Regions from separate parts of the Desulfitobacterium elongatum genome, predicted to be linked through region 2. Evidence: riboswitches for the same ligand, from Rfam matches in the RefSeq annotation. Region 2 holds a riboswitch; each other region holds the start of a gene.

Region 1 (3,787 bases), 1.0 Mb from region 2:
TGGCTTTCTCCAATTTTTCGGTTAAGATACGCAAATTCTCTTGGAGTTCTTCAACCGCTTTAGTTTGATCCACGAGTTGCGTCTCGAAATCAACCAAACTAACCTCTGCTTGTTTCTTTAGCGTCAGCGCTGTCCGCGCCAACTCATCTTTCCCTTTTTGAACGGCTAACGTTGCCTGCCCAGTCCGCTCTGTGATTTCCTTGCGCAGATTAGTAATACGCTCTTCCAATTGGATTTTATCCGCAACGGCCCGATTTACTTGAATCTGGAAGTTGCGAACTTCCTCCGTTGCCTGCTCGACGTATAAATTTAACATCTTTTCCGGATCTTCCGATTTGTTCACTAAGTCAGTAATATTTGCTTCTAAGAGATCTTTAATTCGAGTGAATAATCCCATATTTCCCAGTCTCCTTTCATACAATAACTACCCCATGTATTCCCTAAATGCCTATAGTTAATCTATGTTTCTATTGTAGCAATAGATTTTGACTAAGCTATGAATTCAATATGAATAACTCATGAACTAATGTTGGACATTTATTTGAATGCAATAAGAAAAGAAGGCCTTTAGCCTTCTTTAAGAATTGCTTTTTACCTTTTGATTGGTTTATAATTATAGCACTCTTCTTGCACCAAGATAATGTGCATTCCAGTAACTCTCTGACAAGCTATGAATGGCCACTCCATCACTGGCTGCCCCAATCGTGCGATTGCCTCCAATATAGATCCTCACATCAGATGCACCCGCTTTATACGTACTGAAGAACACTAGGTCTCCTGGTTTCAGTTGATCCCTGCTTACTGGAGTGCCGGTTTTGTACATATCAAAGGAGGTGCGGGGCAAAGAAACTCCTGAAGCTTTGAATACATATCCAACAAACCCCGAGCAATCAAATCCTTTCGGTGTTGTCCCTCCCCATTGATAACGGACTCCTATTAAACTGTTAGCCCGGTTAAGTAGGAGGTCTATTTCTCCTGCTCCTCTGGAGACCGCCTGAGAAGAGCTCTTCTTAGCAGCTTGTGTTGGCGGCGGAGTTTGAGTTGGTGTTGGCTTATTAGGTGTAGATGGCACCGTTGTTTTCGTAGTTACATTCGTTTCATCATCCGAGGACTGAGAGTTTGCAGACTTTTGAGAAGTAGGTTGAGGCTCAGATGAGTTAGATTGCTGAAGTGATTGCTTTTCCAAAAAAACTTCTTTCTTTAGAGAATCATTCTTCAAAGGAATACCAGTGGTTATTCCCTTGAAATTTTCCTGCATGATTTGAGGATACACATTGTCCTTATAAAGAGCAGGAATTATTGACGTTGCAGAAGAAGGAATTGAATTGTTCCACGCTTGTGCTGGGATAGCATTTAATAAGCTGGAAGCCAACATAACACCAGAAACAGCTACCATACTGAACCATTTTTTTCGGAACGAGATATTCAATCTATTTCCACCTTTCTTGCTTACGAGGTTAGTTGACGGATTCGGGCAAAGGTGCATGCCCTACGCGGAATTTCGCGATTCACCCCATGAGACATTTCCCCCGTTCTAAGGCTTTGTGCCTCAGATTCAGCTTGTCCTAATTGTTTTTAGCTTGAAACTCTATTTAAGAACGATCAACTTTTTACCAATCCCCACGAAGTTCTCTCTGGCACGCTTCGAATTCCTTAAACTCAATCTCCCCTTGGGCATAGCGTTCTCTAAGAATATCCAGAGCATCCCTTGTAGGAATACGAATCGTTGCAGGCTGTCTAGGATTGCTAAACCAATAGAACATTAGTGGGATTAGTAGAATCCAAAAAAACATCATATTGCTTCCTCCTTTCCATAAGACAAATCCTAAAATGTCTTTGTGATATAATTTTTAACGCATCACGCCGAAAAAGATATCCGTTGAACAATTTGGAAGAACTCTTGGTAAATTTCTTGTTTTTTTTGCTCAGAAAGTTTCACCTTTGTCATTTCCTTCAATACTTTTTGTAACATAGTTTGATTTTCTAACTCTTTTCGAACAACCAGAGGGACTCTACCTACCATCTCATATAAAACATTTTCATCGCGTTTAAATAAATCTGCAAGATTCTGAATCATCTCATCCGTCGGTAAACGAGTCCCTCGCTTAACTTGTGATAAAAACATAGCGTTAACACCCACTCTAGCTGCTAATTGGGCCATCGATAAACCCCTTTTAGCACGTAGCTTCGCAACAAGATCCCCAATGTCGTGATCTTTCGAAACCGTTCCTACACCCTCAATAAATATCATTTTTATTTGCCTCCTAGTTTTCTACTTTAGCCTTTGTATTTCATGACCTCAGATGATCATAATTTTTTATTGATAACAGTTTTCATTTATATTTTAAACTATACCTGTGAATTTGTTATGAACATTTCTTTAAGTATTTTAAAAGCTTGTCTTCCATGCTTTGAGTATACGCGAGAGATATGATTATCCCATGATGGGTTATGAATTTGTCGTGAAAATATAATAATATAAAGGCACTCGTTTAAGTGCCTTCTTTGAATGCCTATATATGACAAGGCCAACTCCGGACTGACGATGAGACCCGTGAACGGGTATAGAATTCCTGCCGCAAGAGGGATCCCCGTAATATTATAGATAAAAGCCCATACGAGATTTTGCTTGATCTTACGCATCTTAGCCCGTCCAATCTCAACCGCCCCAACGACATCACGAATGTCTGATGATCAGAATAATATCACCGGTCTCTTTGGCAACGTCTGTTCCTGAGCCAATCGCAATCCCCACATCCGCTATCGCTAAAGCTGGAGCATCATTAATACCGTCTCCAACCATAGCCACTTTTAGCCCTTTATCTTGAAGCTTTTTCACTTCTTCTGCCTTATCCTGAAGTAATACCTCCGCAAGCACCGTTTTAATTCCTACCTGACGGGCAATGGCATCCGTAGTTCTCCGATTGTCCCCCGTAATCATGGCTACCTCGATACCCATTTTTTGCAGGCGTGCTATGGCAAAGTTAACGTTTTCTTTTAAAGTATCTTTAACATCGCGGTTTTGCCTTCTTCTTCGAGGGTTTCCATTCTAGAAATCAGTTCATCGATGTTAATGTTTCTTTGCTTCATCAAACGGCGATTCCCTAACAGGATTTCTTGCCCCCCATAGTTGGCCTGTACCCCGTGTCCAGGTATTGCTTCGAATTTTTCAACTTCATTGAGAGAGCCTTGTCACATTTGGTGAAAAAGGCTCCCTTTTAATATTTGTAACTCTTGGGCAGAGGTTATTTAACCAAATCCTCTTTGAGACGGCGATATTCTTCTGTATCAATCTCACCCCGAGCATATCGCTCTCTGAGAATATCCAGCGCATCATTTCGGCCATATGCAGAATAAGAATGTCCTCTATCCCGTCTAAAGAGCGAAACTCCAAACCAGATAAGTAGACCCCAGAAAAGAATTTGAACTGCCATCATAACTAAACCCATCCACCAGTATCCACCATTCCCCCAAGCGCCATTAGACCAAGGCCCATAGCCCCACATCATCATAAATAAAACCTCCTTCGTAATATCAACCGAAATCTATTATTTAACTTTCAGCCTCCATTTAACAATTTCATTATAACTCGTAACTGTGAAAACCAATTGAAAAAGTTATAACTATTATCTGAATATATGGATAATAATACAAAACAAAAACGGTTTGTTAGCTACTAAACGGTGATCAGTTAGTTTTACAAACTATTTTGTATAAATTTCCCAAATATAAAGAATCAAAGTTTATAGCTGATTCCGTTTGGAGTCTTTCCAACCTTAACTGTTTT
Region 2 (3,787 bases):
ATAGTTCCTTACCTGTCCCGCTCTCACCGGTTAAAAGGATATTTTCCGATGATAAGGCGAAGCATTTCCCCAACGAGATCGCCTCTTTTATTGCTTTACTTTTTCCGATAATTTTTTCAAACGTAAAAGTAGCAACTGCTCCTGATCTGCTAGTAACCATCTCATTTATTTTTTCCATAGGATTAAGTCTAAGCACTGCACCATCTATGCCTTTACTGATCTTATTATTTAGAGGACGTATATATACTAGGAAAGATCTCTCATCATCATCAATACAAATCGTCTCCTCTATGTCAACAGGCTCCCCCTTGCATACAGCTGTATAAATCTGGTTACTGAAAAAACTATTAATGTGCTTACTTACTATCTCTTCTTCATTAGTATTTAATATACGAGTAGCCTCTTTGTTAATTTTAACAATCATACCGTCACTAGCCAGAACAATTATTCCTTCCTCAATAACAGATAAGGTTACTTCCTGCATATGGTGAGCAGCTTTAAGTAATTCATAACTTTTTGTAAGGCGTAGTTTATTTTCTACTGCTACAGCCATAGCTGTTATGAGACCAAGAGGATACGTACTCAAATAATAAGAATCGTTCGACAGCGGAAATTTTATATGATGACTTAAAACTAAATAACAAGTAATTTCACCGCCTTCATTGATTACAGGCGCTGCCGCAGTACAAGAGTTTTGAAAGACTGTACAATAATGTTCTGGACCTACAATATATACTGGTCGCTTAAGATGCATACTTAAAGTATGAGCGCAGGTACCAACGGTTTCTTCTGTCCATATTTGTCCTATCATCGAAACTTCTTTGCTATTTTTGGAAATTAGCTGTAGCATTTCACCTTCATGAGCTAATAAAACGCCATTCTTATCAAATAGATATAGAGCATAGCTTGACGTCATCATGTCCTTAATTTTAAGGTCTTCAAAAATACACTCAGTAATTTCTATAAGCTGTTTATTCTCATCTATGATTTTAGAAATATCGTGAGAATTTAAATGACCGTTTATTCCCCCCTTGTAGGGACTCACTCCAAAATCACGCGATCTCAACCAAGAATCAGCTACCTCAGTCTTTAAACAAGTGTATCTCTTGAGGTCTTCATCTCTATTTTGAAAAAAAAAATTTTTACATTCCGTTATCTCTTGCCAACTTGCTTTCGATAAAACGATATGCGCTCGGTCTTTATTTTCTTTTTCACTCAAGGCATCCAAATCATCTTTCACGTCTTTCACTTCATGCAATTAAACCCCTCCTCATAAAATAAACCATTAGAACTAATAACTAATATAAAAAATAAAGAAAACTTACGCCTCTTTTAAAATATTAGTATGTTAAAATAACCACAAGAAGAGTGAAGTAAGGTTTAAATCGTAAGTGTTAGGAACAAAATCCTAGGAAAGACTTGATAATAAGAGATGGACGTCGTATTTAGGCTTTTTAGGGATAAAAGATAATATCTGATCAATAATGTGATAAATAATACTATGTTATATAATTTTACCATATGTTTACTTTTTAGCATATAGTTTGTTAAACTAGTAGTCAATTTAATTAATTACATTTATACTGATCCCCATTGAGACCTGCTCCAAGAATGATGAGGTAATCGATTTTGCCTGGAACTGGGCTTTTGTATTATACAATAGTAAGCTTTTATAAGATTAAATGAATGCAAGCAAACCAGAAAATCTAAACGGAAATAAGCTAAGCTTTAGACAACGCTCTTTTAGTACTCACCCAAATTACCACATATTTCATGCATAAATTTAGAAGGAACATAACATATTTTGTCGAATGATTAAAGGATACAGAAACGAAAGCTGAGTTTAGGTTTTTCCTAAAGCGGGGGACTTTTTTATGGGGTGAATCGCGTGCCATACGCGTAGGGCTTACACTTTACGCCCGAATCCGTCAACTAACCTCGTAAGCTAAGAAAGGTGTAAAAGTATGCATTTCTCTCCAATCCTGTCTCGATTAAAAGTTGTGGTACATACTCAAATCAAACGTTTTAATTGGAAATCACCTCGCGTTCTCGGTTGTTTATCGATCACCATTATCCTAGCTGGAGGGCTCACCTATTATTTTACGACAACTACTTCTGCTGCTACCGTAATCCTTAACGGTCAACAGATTGGTTTAGTCCGTAACGTTGATATCGGTAAAAACCTCGTTGAAACGATTCTTGAACAACAGGGTCAGCCCTTTGGTCAAGTTGCCAAAACCCATGACCAAATTGCCTATGAAGCTGTCCGAGTTAATCCAACAGTCTATCTTGAATCTAAACTAGACGAAGAGAAGTTGGCAGATAAATTAAGTTATTATCTTGAGGGTTATAAGGTAGAGGCAGACGGTTCTCCCATCGTATTTTTACCCAGCAAAGAAGATGCTGATAAAGTACTTAAAGACTATGAAGACTATTATGTTAAATCCAGTGAAGAGAACAAGGTAACTTCCGTTAGTTTTGCCGAAAAGTTGAATGTCAAAGCGGTAGAAATCCAACCCGATCAAATGACACAAAGCGATCAAGCTTTTAAAATGCTCATTGACGGTAAAATAACGACCAAGGATTATACTGTCCAAGCCAATGATTCTTGGTGGCTTATTGCCCGCAAAAATGATATGTTGACCGATGAAGTATTAGCCGGTAACCCAGGAACAACTAAAGACACGAAAATAAAGCCGGGACAAATTATCAAGCTTGTTGCTTCAACACCCTATCTTACTGTCGTAAGCGAAGGAACCTATTCAGGTTCTGAAACAATACCCTACGATGTCGTAACAAAAACGGACAGCAGTTTAGGACCTGGCCAAACCAAAGTCACCAAACAAGGGAGTAATGGCACAAAGTTAGTCACCTACTCTTATGTACAAAAGAATGGTATAGACGTTAATAAAAAAGTATTAGAGGAAAAAATCACACAAGCTCCTGTCAATCAAGAAGTAGCAAAGGGCCCCAATAGTCGGCCTGTTACTGTTGCTTATGTTCCCTCGCGTGGAAGTAGCAGTTCTTCATCCCTTGTCGATCGCGCCCTCAGTTTAGTTGGGACAAGCTATGTTTTTGGCGGATCATCTAAAAGCGGCTTTGATTGTTCAGGCTTTACCAAATACATCTACTCGGGTTCAGGGATATCCCTTCCTCGCACCTCCTTTGATCAGTTCGCTTCGGGCTCTGCCATCAGCAAAGATAATCTTCAAGCAGGAGATTTAGTATTTTTTACTACTTATGCTAAGGGTGCCTCTCATGTAGGCATTTATATCGGGGGAGGACGTTTTGTTCATGCCGCAAATCCCAGTAGTGGTGTGAAAACTTCCAGCCTTAGTGATAGCTTTTACTCCTCTCGTTACCTCGGAGCACGCAGGTATTAGAGAGAACAGAACAGCTTTTTCAAGAGCAACCGCAGATGTGGTTGCTCTTTTTCTTTGGGAAAGAACAGGATGTTCTCCCGAACCGAATCACCCTGGTGTCAACGAAATGCTATAATTGAAAAAAGTCGCTCCACGAGCGGCTTTAATTTTTTTCTATTAAGATAAACTACAGTCACTACTGCCCGTCTAAGGAAACAACTCCACCAGCTGAACTTTCCTCACCTGCTGGAGTTGTTAATTATGCGCTAGCCGCCTTTTTAACAGCATCAACAATCTTTTGATAGCCAGTACAACGGCACAAATTACCGGACAGTCCACGGCGAATTTCTTCCTCACAAGGATTCGGTACTTTATCGAGAAGGGCTTTAGTCGCTAAGACCATGCCGGGGGTACAATAACCACAC
Region 3 (3,787 bases), 340 kb from region 2:
GCCACTACCTGACCTCATCTTGGTCGATGGCGGCAAAGGGCAGATCAATGCAGCTAAAGCGGCCTTACGAACCTTAAACCTCACTCTGCCTGTCGCTGGAATGGTCAAGAATGATAGACACCAAACTTCAGGGCTCCTTAACGAGGAGGGAAAAACCCTATTTTTCGAACGAAGTTCTCCGAGCTTTCGTTTACTGGAGCGGATACAAAATGAAGTCCACCGTTTTGCGATTACCTTCCATCGTCAACAACGTTCCAAAGATATGACGCTTTCTGAATTGGATGGAATACCTGGTGTGGGTCCCAAGAGACGCCAACAGCTTTTACGCCATTTCAAAGCGACTGAGACCATCTGCAAGGCGAGTTTGGAAGAACTTCAGAGTGCAGGACTCCCTATCCATATCGCAGAAGCCGTTTATCAGCACTTTCGAAATAAATAAATTCTCTCGTGTTTATCCCCTTCGATAGATAACAATATTAAGGAGCAGAATCACCATGATTCTAAATTACCGTGTAGAGCTTTGCCGGGAATGCTATCACAAGAGAACACGGCACTGCCAAAAGACAGATTTATATATCCACAATATGACAACGGCTGAACCTGGAGGAGAATGTTCGAACTATAGACCCGTTCCTTGGTTCCCTTGCTAGATATCGCTAAGCAGCACCAATATGAATGATTGGGGTCGTGTAGCTTTCGGGTCTCTATTCGTCTTCTAAATAGCTTTAAGTAAATGCCCCATACTAAAAAAAGGGAGTAGCGTAAACGCTACTCCTTCTTTTCCAATGTCCGGTCAAACACTTCAATTACTGAACTCTTCTTGCTCCTACATAACGAGCCGAATAATAACTATCCGATAAGCTCGTTGTCCTTACTCCACTATTAGAAGCATGGACGAAACTTCCACCGCCGATATAAATTCCGACATGAGAAGCTCCTTTGGCATACGTCGAAAAAAATACTAAGTCTCCTTGTTGAAGCTGGTCCTTCTTTACTGCAGTTCCTGCATCAAACTGAGAGTATGAATCCCGTGGCAAATTAATTCCTGATCCTTTGAATACATACTGTGTAAACCCAGAGCAATCAAACCCATTACGAGACGTTCCCCCAAAAACGTAAGGAATACCCTGTAAACTCTGAGCATTTTTTACGATTCCCGAGGAATCTCCACCACGCGAGACCTGAGAGGTTGTAGAGATGCTAGCTACCTGAGCAGGCGCTTGTGAAGATTTCGCAGTCTCTGTAGGTTTAACAACGGCCTTTGTTTCAGTTATTGCCTGAGACTTCACTTCAGTAGTCTTCACCTCTGCAGTCACTTCTGTCTCTGCTAATGCTGCAACAACTTGTGTCGATGGGCTGGACTTTTCTTGTATTACTGGAACTACACTTGCTGAAGTAATCAGCTTATTGCGTACCGTTAGTGCTGTAAACCCGGACGAGTCTTTAAGGAGTACTGACTCCAAGTCAGTAGGGTGCTCAGCAGCACTCACAGGCATATGTACACCTGGAAGACTACTCAGTAGTAATACGCCTGACAGCGCTACACTACCCATCCACACCCTCCTTGAGGATGAAACCATGAAATTTCCACCTTTCACTGCTTACGAGGTTAGTTGACGGATTCGGGCAAGAAGGTGTTAAGCCCTACACATAAATGTGATTCACCCCAATAAAGGATCCCCCGCTCTAAGCAAAGAAGCTAAGCTTAGATTCAGCATTTCTCACTTACTTAAATACTATTCGCTAAAGATCTATAATTTCCTTTTTCAAATATTGGAATTTAAATTATTTTCAAAATAGGTCCTTAAAATAAATAAACACCTCTCAATTGAGAGGTGTAATATCCTTTAAGCCTTAGGATACCAACGAATAAATATTGCGGCTTAGGTCAAGTAGGTTTTCCCACTGGGTTCCTTCGGTTTCCCGGTAATAGGCGGTTTCCCTTTTCTCCCAGCCTGAGCTGTCACCAGTTCTCAACACTTGATCACCACTGAGACCGCACTTTAATCCTCGTTGGTTTTCGCTCTAGAAGTTTTCCTTAACGCTCCACGATAGTCTAGCCTCTTTTGCAGAAAAGAATTTCAGGCAAACTTGAAGTGCATCGGCCAACACACTCTAGTCCCTTTAGCCCTCCCAAATTCCCCACCTCAAGGCAGGCTACACTGCACTAAGTTCCTTCCTAATGCAGGTTCATCCCCCAAGCCGTAGCTCTATAAAAAAGCCACGCACTTGGGCCTCCACGGACAAGGGTATCGCCCGCATGCCATTGCGGATCCCCCTAATCCTTAACTCCCAGCAGCAACCCTCGACTGGGCGTCGAAAGCCACCACCAGGAACTTCATCGGTATGCCCTCGGCGGATTCTTAGGCCCGCCTTCGACTATCATTTCATGCACTAGAATAACGCTCCGTAGCTCAAAGGAAGAATAAACTATATATAGTGTACACTGATTCATGTTTTTTGCAAAATGCTCTCTGAGTATTCATATACTCGCATTGATTTGATAAAGAACGCATTAAGGAAAGAAGTGAATACCTTTTCACCCCAATGCTATAAAACGCTGGATTTAATCCAATTGAATTAAATCCAAATTTTTTTCATAAAAACATAAAAAAGAGAACCCTAAAAGCTCTCTTTTTACAATCAGAAGATTAGGATCCACATCCACCGGATCCACAACTTGAACCACAATCACTTGCATTCGCCGTCTTAATCTCAAATCCGCCACCATAAGTAGATTCTACATAATCAACGACTGCGCCTTCTAAGTATTGAGAAATTTTCTTTTCGCTTACAATCGTAATACCGAATCCTTCATCTACGATGTCTTCTTCATTCTTAGACTCATCCAGAGTCATGCCGAAATTCGGCCCACCTCAGCCAAAGCCGGCTACATAAAGGCGCAGAAAAGAATTTTCTTTATTCTGACCTACCATAACCTCTTTAACTTTCTGGGCAGCGGTTTCTGTAATTTCTACCATAATCGCCACTCCTTTTTATCAGCCATGAAGGCCCGTTTTCATACACTTAGATAATAGCATCGTCATCTAACCAGTGTCAAACAAGCAAATATTTATCAATTTCATAATTAATGAGTTATGAGAAGGAATGGTTTTCAATATGTAGTGCTCAGACTGATTTTGCTTCAATATGTGGCTTCACATCACGAAACAATCGGCGAATGACGACTTCAATGCTAGCCGGTAAATCTTGGGCAGCTCTCTGGATTTGGTTTGCTTGCCACTCTATCCGCTGTGCCCAAGACCTTGTTTCAGGTAAAGCGATATAAGCTTGAGGTTCTGATATCAGGACCCCTTTGAGCAAATAGACTAAAATAAGAACGACAAGAATTCGCCATAAAAAACGCAATGGATATACCATCCTTTCAGAACAAGATATATCCATAGTCTAACCTTCTTATTATATTTTAAGCCTTGCTCTCTCTAATTCAGACCAAAAGTCCTCAGAAAATCTGAAAAGGGGTTCAAAAAAATCACGTGCAGTCTGGGTATATAAGTATTCATGATAATGGCACACTCGCTCATGGTAGAATTCTTCGGCGGAGTGAGGACCAAAAAAAGCCTTTCCTTCTTTGCCTGCCCATGCAAAGAGTCGTGCCATCCCCATGGGTCCGACGAAATCAAGCTTATCGGCATCATATAAAATTCTAGCTTCAAGAGTCCCTGGCTCATATCCCTCACGAGAATGGGAAAGTATAGCCTCTTTCACCCGTTCGATGACTGAATTAGAATAACCACCCTTTTGCAAGATTCCACTTGCAAGTGCG
Region 4 (3,787 bases), 1.1 Mb from region 2:
CCCCGAAGAAGTGCTCGACTATCTCGAAGAATTGAACCAAAGGACGTATTTATGGGTTGAATTAGGCTTACAAAGTATCCACGATCGGACTATGGAATGGGTAGGACGTGGACATGCGTATTCGGAATTCCTACAGGGTTTAGAGAAGTTACAGCAGAGAAAGATTCGCGTCTGCGCCCATATGATCTTTGGGTTACCAGGGGAGACCCTTGAAGATATGAAGGTTTCCGCTCAAGCTGTCGCAGAGTTACCCTTACAAGGCTTGAAGCTTCACTTACTGCATGTGTTGAGAGGAACCCCTCTGGCAAAAATATATGAACGCGAACCTTTTCCATTACTCTCACAAGAAGAATATGTTACACTCATTTCCGATATCCTGGAGATCTTACCACCCCAAATGATTATTCACCGCTTAACAGGGGATGCTCCAAGGAAAGACCTAATAGCTCCATTGTGGAGTCTGAAGAAATGGGAAGTACTTAACGCGATTGACAGAGAGCTTGAGCGAAGGGGTAGTTGGCAGGGAAAAAAGAAAACGACATACCGATACAGGAATCCAAGAGGACTAATGTAACGTTTGCCGCTATAGTAAAGAAGGAGGAGATACCATAATTTAGTTCGCTTTGTTCGGACGCATCGAGCTTAATCTCGTGTCGCATATTGGGCTAAGATTAGGATGCTTTTTTTGAGGTCCCAGGTCCTTTGGACTGAGGCTGGGAGCTAAATCGAGATACCGCTTTAAGTTGTTTTGATGAGTCTGAAGAATATATTCATATATGTTATTTTTTTGATCGGACTGCTTCATCATGCGGTCCCCTCCTTAACTCAGTGATTTGGATAGTGGACGATTTTTCCTTCCCACGTTCGCAGAATGGCCTCGTTTTCATTTAGAGAAACGAGATATTGGGGAAGGATTGGGGTTTTTCCTCCCCCTCCCGGTGCGTTGATAATGTAGGTAGGGATGGCTAAACCTGAAGTATATCCTCGAAGTTTCTCCATTATCTCTAGACCATCTTGGATTTTGGGTATAAAATGGCTTGTACCTTTGACATTCTTGGCGTGAAAAATATAATAGGGACGAACTCGAATTTTAAGTAATTCTTGATTTAAGCTTTTCATAATCTCGGGTTTGTTGTTAATTCCTTTAAGGAGAACTGCCTGATTACCGAGAATTACGCCAGCTTTAACCAACTTATCGGCAGCTTGCTTCGCCTCTTCAGTTACTTCTTTGGGATGGTTAAACTGGGTGTTGATATAGATGGGTGGGTATTTTTCTAGGATGCTACAAAGCTCACCGGTTATTCGCATGGGGAGTGTGACAGGGACCCTGGTCCCGATCCGTTTAATCTCGACATGTGGAATCTGATGAAGCTCCTTGAGGAGCCAATCAAGGGTTTGGTCACTTAAAAGAAGAGCATCTCCCCCCGTGATGAGGACATCACGTATCTCAGGGTTGCTACGTATATAGTCTAAAGCGGACTGCAAGCGAGAACGGGTCTCGTGGACATCGATCTCACCGATGTTTCTACGACGTTGACAATGCCGACAGTACATAGCACAGAGGTTTGTTACGTTTATTATCAATCGATCAGGGTAACGACGAGTAATGCATGGAGAGGGTGAAGTAAAGGCTTCTCCCATCGGGTCTTCTTCCCCTGAGAAATCTTTGAGCTCTAAGATAGAAGGTAGACTTTGAAGGCGTATGGGATCTTGGGGATCATCTTTATCGATAAGACTAAGATAATAAGGGGAAACAGCCCAACGATAGACTTTGCCTATGGCATGTATTTCATCTACTTGCTGAGGACTTAACGAAAGTAAGGTTTTCAATGTTCCAGCATCCTTGATGCGATGTTTCATCTGCCAACGCCAATCCAGCCAATTTTCGGGGGTCGCATCGAGTTGAGTTAAAATAAATTCACGGTTCCTTTGAGATTCCTCAGTAGTCGTTCTTCCGGTTGGAATACGCGCTTTGCATTTAAGATAGGGTAGCACCTTCTGTTTAAGTTCGAAAGCCCGCGCGAGAGAGGAATGTTTTGGGTCAGGGGATGAAAACACAATGGCCATGAATATACCTCCTCTACAGTGCTGAAATAAAAAGAGAACCGAAATCGGTTCCCTATAGAAATGCATGAATAACACAGAAGCCTAGCATTAGCGATGATTACTCTAGTGCTTCTGATGTGTTTCAATGCTTACGAGGTTAGCTGACGGATTCGAGCTGAAACATGCTCTACGCTGGTTAGCGATTCACCCCAGAAATGGTTCCCCCGTTTTCCTTTAGGAAATTCAGCCTTTATTAACTTGAATAACTAGCAACTTAATAGTATCATGAGAGTTGCCAGTAGTCAATGGGATTTTTGAGCCAAAAGTTGGAAATATTATAGAGAATGCTGGCGAGGAGTGGATATAATGGAACAGGCACGTTATCAAGAAATTGCTCTAGATATTGCTCATTCAATTGTGCTGGGAGAATATCGGGAAGGAGATAAAATTCACGGGCGCTCAACCCTAGCGGGACGTTATAATGTTTCTCCTGAGACGATTAGACGTTCTATCGCAATCCTCCAGAATGGGGGAGTCGTCATGGTAAGTCAAGGGATAGGGATTACTGTAATCTCCAAAAGCCAAGCCGAAAAATTCATGCGCGGCTTTGACCAAAAAGCAGAAATCCAGGTTTACCTCGATGATATGAAGCAGTTGATGGATAAAAGACGAGAAATCGATCTTCAGATCGATGCCCACCTTACGAAAATCGTGACCTATACGGATCGGCTGGCATCCCGCTGGATGGACGTCGGGGAAATTGAAGTAGGACAAAGCTCATCAGCTTTGGGTAAGACTTTAAGTGACTTAAGAATTAGAGAGCAAACGGGGCTGACGGTTGTCGCAGTGATTCGGAGTGGGAGCGAACATTTCTCGCCGGGTGCAGGATTTGTATTAATGGAAGGAGATATCCTTCTCGTTGTCGGCACTGACCAGGGGAAAGAAAAACTCGTAGAAATCCTTCACTAGAATACAGGAAGGGGATAACTCTCTGTCGAATAAAAGGGGATAACACTTAGCCTGTTGATAAATTTATGCGATATGAGGGATTAACTATGATCTGGCGTTTCTTAGTGATTCTAGGAACTGAATTAGTGCTTACTATGGTTACTAGCCAATTGACCCTGCTCATTCCCTTTTTGATTGGGAATACGTTATTCCTGCTTTATCAATTAAATGCACAGCGCCAACAGGCAGTTCGTCAGTCTTCTGAGCGTAACGCAGAACTTAGTTTCAAAATCGCTAACGAAACTCTTCCCTATCTACGGCGTGGGCTTAATGAGCAGAATGCAGAATCTATTGCGCAGATTATCCAAGAGATTGCACAGGTCGCTGCTGTCTCGATAACAGATTGTGAGAAGCAACTCGCCTATCTCGGGGTTGGATGTGATCAGCATCACCCGGGAGATCGAATTCTGACCCAAGCCACACGTGAAGTGATCCGTACAGGCACTTATAAGATTGTTCGCACGCAAAAAGAACTAAATTGTCCGCGCCAGGGTGTTTGCGATTGCCCGCTCGCGGCAGCGGTTATCGTGCCTTTGCTCTGTCAGGGAAAAGTGGTTGGGACAATGAAGCTCTATGAAACAAAAGATGGTCAGATTTCTCCGGATCTTATTCGTTTAGCAATCGGAATGGCGCAGCTGCTGGGGATTCAAATCGAGCTCGCAGAGCTGGATCATCAAGCAAAGCTTGCTGCCGAAGCACAGCTAGATGCACTTCAAGCACAGATTAATCCTCA

What was found. A riboswitch is a leader RNA that binds a small molecule or an ion and turns the genes downstream of it on or off. The one in region 2 is predicted to bind cyclic di-AMP.
Region 1: it holds a riboswitch for cyclic di-AMP, as region 2 does, so the genes downstream of both, ACZ42W_RS17830 (C40 family peptidase) here and ACZ42W_RS12835 (C40 family peptidase) in region 2, are expected to answer to the same signal.
Region 3: it holds a riboswitch for cyclic di-AMP, as region 2 does, so the genes downstream of both, ACZ42W_RS14455 (C40 family peptidase) here and ACZ42W_RS12835 (C40 family peptidase) in region 2, are expected to answer to the same signal.
Region 4: it holds a riboswitch for cyclic di-AMP, as region 2 does, so the genes downstream of both, eam (glutamate 2,3-aminomutase) here and ACZ42W_RS12835 (C40 family peptidase) in region 2, are expected to answer to the same signal.

The regions. Positions count from the first base shown of each region.
Region 1 is NZ_AP038772.1:3,756,526-3,760,312, forward strand. It holds gene ACZ42W_RS17825 (PspA/IM30 family protein) at 1-397, opposite strand, end outside; gene ACZ42W_RS17830 (C40 family peptidase) at 614-1,429, opposite strand; cyclic di-AMP (ydaO/yuaA leader) riboswitch at 1,432-1,571, opposite strand; gene ACZ42W_RS17835 (SHOCT domain-containing protein) at 1,611-1,796, opposite strand; gene ACZ42W_RS17840 (helix-turn-helix domain-containing protein) at 1,859-2,251, opposite strand; gene ACZ42W_RS17845 (HAD-IC family P-type ATPase) at 2,678-2,959, opposite strand; gene ACZ42W_RS17850 (SHOCT domain-containing protein) at 3,246-3,512, opposite strand; gene ACZ42W_RS17855 (YVTN family beta-propeller repeat protein) at 3,737-3,787, opposite strand, start outside.
Region 2 is NZ_AP038772.1:2,753,357-2,757,143, forward strand. It holds gene ACZ42W_RS12830 (sigma-54 interaction domain-containing protein) at 1-1,249, opposite strand, end outside; cyclic di-AMP (ydaO/yuaA leader) riboswitch at 1,826-1,962, shown strand; gene ACZ42W_RS12835 (C40 family peptidase) at 1,965-3,383, shown strand; gene ACZ42W_RS12840 ((2Fe-2S)-binding protein) at 3,622-3,787, opposite strand, start outside.
Region 3 is NZ_AP038772.1:3,091,931-3,095,717, forward strand. It holds gene uvrC (excinuclease ABC subunit UvrC) at 1-439, shown strand, start outside; gene ACZ42W_RS14455 (C40 family peptidase) at 807-1,580, opposite strand; cyclic di-AMP (ydaO/yuaA leader) riboswitch at 1,584-1,727, opposite strand; gene ACZ42W_RS14460 (HesB/IscA family protein) at 2,652-2,981, opposite strand; gene ACZ42W_RS14465 (hypothetical protein) at 3,130-3,405, opposite strand; gene ACZ42W_RS14470 (HD domain-containing protein) at 3,421-3,787, opposite strand, start outside.
Region 4 is NZ_AP038772.1:3,806,373-3,810,159, reverse strand. It holds gene mnmL (tRNA modification radical SAM protein MnmL/YtqA) at 1-574, shown strand, start outside; gene eam (glutamate 2,3-aminomutase) at 826-2,067, opposite strand; cyclic di-AMP (ydaO/yuaA leader) riboswitch at 2,178-2,305, opposite strand; gene ACZ42W_RS18070 (GntR family transcriptional regulator) at 2,413-3,015, shown strand; gene ACZ42W_RS18065 (histidine kinase) at 3,102-3,787, shown strand, end outside.